DNA from 2 places in the Kosakonia sp. MUSA4 genome. Region 2 is predicted to be linked to the other one. Evidence: riboswitches for the same ligand, from Rfam matches in the RefSeq annotation. Region 2 holds a riboswitch; the other holds the start of a gene.
The links. Region 2 has a riboswitch for thiamine pyrophosphate ahead of thiC (phosphomethylpyrimidine synthase ThiC). Riboswitches for the same ligand answer to the same signal wherever they lie in the genome.
Positions count from the first base shown of each region.

Region 1: it holds a riboswitch for thiamine pyrophosphate, as region 2 does, so the genes downstream of both, thiB (thiamine ABC transporter substrate binding subunit) here and thiC (phosphomethylpyrimidine synthase ThiC) in region 2, are expected to answer to the same signal.

Region 1 covers NZ_CP025697.1:615,251-618,396, reverse strand. The annotation lists gene sgrR (HTH-type transcriptional regulator SgrR) at 1-1,341, shown strand, start outside; TPP riboswitch at 1,378-1,478, shown strand; gene thiB (thiamine ABC transporter substrate binding subunit) at 1,511-2,494, shown strand; gene thiP (thiamine/thiamine pyrophosphate ABC transporter permease ThiP) at 2,470-3,146, shown strand, end outside.
Region 2 covers NZ_CP025697.1:5,715,194-5,718,339, reverse strand. The annotation lists gene nudC (NAD(+) diphosphatase) at 1-720, opposite strand, end outside; gene rsd (sigma D regulator) at 800-1,303, shown strand; TPP riboswitch at 1,358-1,585, shown strand; gene thiC (phosphomethylpyrimidine synthase ThiC) at 1,668-3,146, shown strand, end outside.

The sequences.
Region 1 (3,146 bases), 630 kb from region 2:
ATGCTGGTCTCCCATCTTGGACGAACCTTTCGCCAGGGGCGGCATATTCTGCGCGTGCTCTATTATCGTCCGCTGCGCAATCTGCTGCCGGGCACGCCGTTGCGACGCTCCGAAACCCATATGGCGCGGCAAATCTTCAGCGCGTTGACGCGCATAAATGAGGAAAATGGGGAACTGGAAGCGGATATCGCTCATCACTGGAAGGCGATTTCCCCTTTACACTGGCGTTTTTATTTACGCCCAGGCATCCACTTTCATAACGGCCGCGAGCTGGAAATGAACGATGTGATTGCTTCCCTGCAACGGGCGACCGCCCTGCCGCTCTATTCGCATATCCGCGAGGTCGTCTCTCCAACCCCCTGGACGCTGGATATTCATCTCTGGCAGCCGGATAACTGGCTCCCCTGGCTGATGGGGCATGTACCCTCCATGATCCTGCCGCAGGAGTGGAACGCCCAGCCCCATTTCGCCAGCCAGCCGATTGGCACCGGCCCGTATGCCGTGGTGCGCAATACCAATAACCAATTGAAGATTCACGCCTTTGATGACTATTTCGGCTTCCGCGCCCTGATTGATGAAGTGAATGTCTGGATGCTGCCGGATCTCAGCGACGACCCAACCTGCGGGCTGACGCTGGAAGGGCCGACCGGCGATGAAAAAGCGGTCGAAAGCCGCCTGGAAGAGGGCTGCTACTATCTGCTGTTTGACGCGCGATCCAGCCGCGGCGCCAGCCCGGCGGTCAGAGAGTGGGTAAGCCAGATCCTCTCCCCCGCCAGCCTGTTATGGCATGCCGACGAACGTTATCAACGTTACTGGTTCCCGGCCTACGGCCTGCTGCCGCGCTGGCATCATGCCCGTCCCGGCGTCGGCGAGAAGCCTGCCGGGCTGGAATCGTTGACGCTCACCTTCTACCGCGAACACAACGAGCACGAGGCGCTCTCACGCATCATGAGTGATTTACTGGCAGAACAGGGGGTAAAACTTCACGTACAAAGGGTGGAGTACGCCGAGTGGCACCGGGGTGAAGCGGCCAGCGATCTGTGGCTTAACAGCGCCAACTTTACCCTGCCGCTCAACTTCTCGGTCTTTGCCAACCTGTATGAAGTGCCGTTGTTGCAGCACTGTATTCCAATCGACTGGCAAGCCGCCGCCACCGAGTGGCGCGCTGGAAAGATGAACCTCGCCGCCTGGTCTCAGCAGTTGCTGGCCAGTAAAGCGATGGTGCCGTTAATCCACCACTGGCTAAGGATCCAGGGGCAACGCAGTATGCGCGGGCTGCGCATGAATACGCTGGGCTGGTTTGACTTTAAATCGGCCTGGTATGCGCCGCCCGATCCATAACGCTTTCGCATTTTTTACCAAATCATTACAATAGCGGCGTTCTCAACGGGGTGCTGCGCCAATGGCGTGTGCTGAGAAAATACCCGTCGAACCTGATCCGGATAACGCCGGCGAAGGGATTTGAGGCTGCCTCTCAAAATCCTTTGCCACCCATTTTTTGAGGTGCAAAGTGTTAAAAAAATCATTGTCATTACTGCTGTTGGTTGCCGCTCCCGTTTTTGCCAAACCTGTACTCACCGTCTACACCTATGACTCCTTCTCCGCTGACTGGGGCCCCGGCCCGGCAGTGAAAAAAGCCTTTGAAAACGACTGCAACTGCGAGCTGAAATTTGTGGCGCTGGAAGATGGCGTCTCGCTGCTCAACCGTCTGCGTATGGAAGGGAAAAACAGCAAAGCGGATGTGGTGCTTGGGCTGGATAACAATCTGCTGGAAGCGGCATCGCAAACCAAACTGTTCGCCAAAAGTGGCGTGGCGACGGATGCCGTCAACGTGCCTGGCGGCTGGAAAAACGACACCTTTGTGCCGTTCGACTACGGCTGGTTCGCCTTCGTTTACGATAAAAACAAACTGAAAAACCCGCCGAAAAGCCTGAAAGAACTGGTGGAAAGCGATCAGAAATGGCGCGTGATTTACGAAGATCCCCGCACCAGTACGCCGGGCCTTGGTCTGCTGCTGTGGATGCAAAAAGTGTACGGCGACAAAGCGCCGGACGCCTGGCAGAAGCTGGCAGCCAAAACGGTGACGGTCACCAAAGGCTGGAGCGAAGCCTACGGTCTGTTCCTGAAAGGGGAAAGCGATCTGGTGCTGAGCTACACCACCTCACCCGCCTACCATCTGATCGAAGAGAAAAAAGACAACTACGCCGCGGCGAATTTCAGCGAAGGGCATTACTTGCAGGTTGAAGTTGCCGCCCGCACTGCCGCCAGCAAGCAGCCGGAGCTGGCAGAAAAATTTTTGAAATTTATGGTGTCTCCGGCATTCCAGAACACCATCGCCACCGGCAACTGGATGTACCCGGTCAGCAACGTACCGCTACCGGCCGGGTTTGATACGCTGCAAAAACCGCAAACCTCGTTTGAATTCACGCCGCAAGAAGTCGCCGCTCAACGCGCATCATGGATTAATGCATGGCAACGCGCCGTCAGCCGCTGATTGCCGGCTGGCTGCTTCCCGGCCTCACCGCCGCCGCGCTGATGGTGGCGGTGGCGCTGGCCGCCTTTCTGGCGCTGTGGCAAAACGCACCGCTCACCGATCTGTCGGCCTTCTGGCACGACAGCTATCTGTGGCATGTGGTGCGTTTCTCCTTCTGGCAGGCCTTTCTCTCTGCCCTGCTCTCCGTTTTTCCGGCGATTTTCCTCGCTCGCGCCCTGTACCGACGGCGTTTTCCTGGCCGCCTTGCGCTGCTGCGTCTGTGCGCTATGACGCTGATTCTGCCAGTGCTGGTGGCGGTATTCGGTATTCTCAGCGTGTATGGCCGCCAGGGCTGGCTGGCCTCGCTCTGGCATATTTTGGGGCTGGAGTGGCATTTCTCACCCTATGGCCTGCAAGGCATCTTGCTGGCGCATGTGTTTTTTAACCTGCCGATGGCGGCGCGGTTGCTGCTGCAAGCGCTGGAGCAGATCCCCGGCGAACAGCGCCAGCTTGCCGCGCAGTTAGGCATGCGCGGCTGGGCGTTTTTCCGCTTTGTCGAATGGCCGTGGCTGCGCCGCCAGATTCCACCAACCGCAGCGCTGATCTTTATGCTCTGTTTCGCCAGCTTCGCTACGGTGCTGTCGCTGGGCGGCGGACCGCAGGCCACCACCAT
Region 2 (3,146 bases):
CACTGTGCCCGGCGGCGGCAGTAGCGGCAAGGCGTCATAGCGATACCAGCCTGCATCTAACAGTTCTTTCGGATCGATATGAATTTCACCGCTGTCATACTCCGCCATAAAGGCCGTCATCAGCGATTGCGGGAAGGGCCATGGCTGTGAGGTGACATAACGCAGGTTCTTCACCTTGATGCCGCTCTCTTCCATCACTTCACGCGCCACCGCCTGCTCCAGCGTTTCGCCAACTTCAACAAACCCGGCAAGCACAGTGTAGATGCCATTGCGATGACGGGTATGTTGCGCCAGCAGGATGCTGTCGTCGCGGCGAATCGCGACAATAATGCAGGGGGCAATTTGCGGATAATAACGTTCCCGGCAGTGGTCGCAGAGCATCGCCCACTCGGTTTTGCTCGGGTGCATGGTGTGCCCGCAATAACCGCAAAACTGATGCGAGCGATAAAACTCGGCCAGTTGCACGCCGCGCCCGGCTAACTGGAAAAGACCGACATCTTGATCGATCAGCAGCCGCACGGAGCCCATATCATGCCGACGATTCTGACGAACCATCCACACCGGTTCGCCCTGCCATTCCCCAATGTGGAGCGCGCTTTGACCCACAAGTTCGAAATTTCCTGGCTGACCATGTGGTAATTCTCCACCGGGCAACCATAATTTTTGTTCATGGCTCACGATCCACCAGCCACGATCGGATGCTTCAATAATACGTACCATTGCACTACCTTAGCTTCACTGGCATGTTATTAACATTATTATTACATTTTTCTGAACTTACATATTTGCGGAGCCATTTATGCTAAACCAGTTAGAAAGCCTGACAGAGCGCGTTGGAGGAAGTAACAAACTTGTCGACCACTGGCTACTTGTTCGTAAGCAACTTCTTGTTTCTTACTACAATCTGGTTGGCATTAAACCTGGCAAAGGATCGTACATGCAGCTCAATGAAAAAGCGCTGGACGATTTTTGCCACAATCTGGTGGATTACCTCTCCGCTGGCCATTTCAATATTTATGAACGTATCATCAGCGAAATGGAAGGTGCCAACCCACTTTTAGCCGCCACGCAACTTTATCCGCAACTTGAAGCCAATACCGTGGAGCTTATGAATTACTATGACTCCAGCCTGGAAAACGCCATTGATGACGACAACTGTCTGGAGTTCCAACAGGCGCTATCGGATATCGGCGAAGCGCTTGCCGCCCGCTTTATGCTGGAAGATAAGTTGATTGTGCTGGCCTTTGATAACGACCTCAATGTGAGCGCCAACGACGAAAGCGGAATGGCGCGCCCCGCTTGAGTTCTTAAACATTAACGCGTAGTTTAAAAAGCAGTCCCCCGTTTTCGGACGGGGTTTTTCTTGTCGGAGTGCCTATATTTCCACAAAATCATTCGCGATGCGTCGAGGCGGCAAGTTCGTGAATCCCCAGGAGCTTACATCAAGTAAGTGACTGGGGTGAGCGAACGCAGCCAACAAAGAGGCAGCGTGAAGGATGAAGGGGAAAAGGCTGAGACCGTTAATTCGGGATCCGCGGAACCTGATCGGGTTAAGACCTGCGAAGGGAACAAGAGTAATCCATTCACAACGACCACCCTCACGGGCGGTTTGCTGCCATTACTCCATCCGTCGTCTGACAAGCCATCTCATAATTATGGAATGAGCTATGTCTGCAAAAACTGTTACACGCCGTGAACAACGCGCCCAGGCGCAACACTTCATTGATACGCTGGAAGGCACCGCTTTCCCCAATTCGCAACGCATTTACATCACCGGTTCGCAGCCGGATATCCGCGTGCCCATGCGTGAAATCCAGCTTAGCCCGACGCTTATCGGCGGCACCAAAGCGCAGCCGCAATATGAAGAAAACGAGGCCGTGCCGGTATATGACACCTCCGGCCCGTATGGCGATCCGGCTGTCGCCATTGATGTACAACAGGGGCTGGCAAAGCTGCGTGCACCGTGGATAACCGCCCGCAACGACACTGAAACGCTCGATGAACGCAGCTCCGCGTACACCAAAGAGCGGCTGGCCGATGACGGCCTCGATGAACTGCGTTTTAGCGGTTTGCTGACACCGCAACGCGCCAAAGCGGGCCGCTGCGTGACCCAGTTGCACTATGCCCGCCAGGGGATCGTGACGCCGGAAATGGAATTTATCGCTATCCGTGAAAACATGGGCCGCGAGCGCATCCGCAGCGAAGTGCTGCGCAGACAGCATCCGGGCGAAGGTTTTGGCGCGCGCCTGCCGGAAAATATCACGCCGGAATTTGTCCGCGATGAAGTGGCGGCCGGTCGCGCCATTATTCCCGCCAATATTAACCACCCGGAATCGGAACCGATGATTATCGGTCGTAACTTCCTGGTTAAAGTGAACGCCAATATCGGCAACTCGGCGGTCACCTCGTCCATCGAAGAAGAGGTGGAAAAACTGGTCTGGTCAACCCGCTGGGGCGCGGACACGGTGATGGATCTCTCCACCGGGCGTTATATCCATGAAACCCGCGAATGGATCCTGCGTAACAGCCCGGTGCCGATCGGCACCGTACCGATCTATCAGGCGCTGGAGAAGGTCAACGGGATCGCCGAAGATCTGAACTGGCAGGCGTTTCGCGACACGCTGCTGGAGCAGGCGGAACAAGGGGTGGATTACTTCACCATTCACGCGGGCGTATTGCTGCGTTATGTGCCGATGACCGCCCGCCGTCTGACCGGCATTGTATCGCGCGGCGGTTCGATTATGGCGAAATGGTGCCTTTCCCATCATCAGGAGAACTTCCTCTACACCCACTTCCGCGAAATCTGCGAGATCTGCGCCGCCTACGACGTTGCATTGTCGCTGGGCGACGGCCTGCGTCCGGGTTCCATTCAGGACGCCAACGACGAAGCGCAATTTGCGGAACTGCACACGCTGGGCGAGCTGACCAAAATCGCCTGGGAGTATGACGTACAGGTGATGATTGAAGGCCCGGGACATGTGCCGATGCAGATGATCCGCCGCAATATGACCGAGGAACTGGAGCACTGCCACGAAGCGCCGTTCTACACGCTTGGACCGCTCACCACGGATATCGCACCGGGTTATGACCACTTCACTTCCGGCATTGGCGCGGCGATGATTGGCTGGTTTGGCTGCGCGATGCTG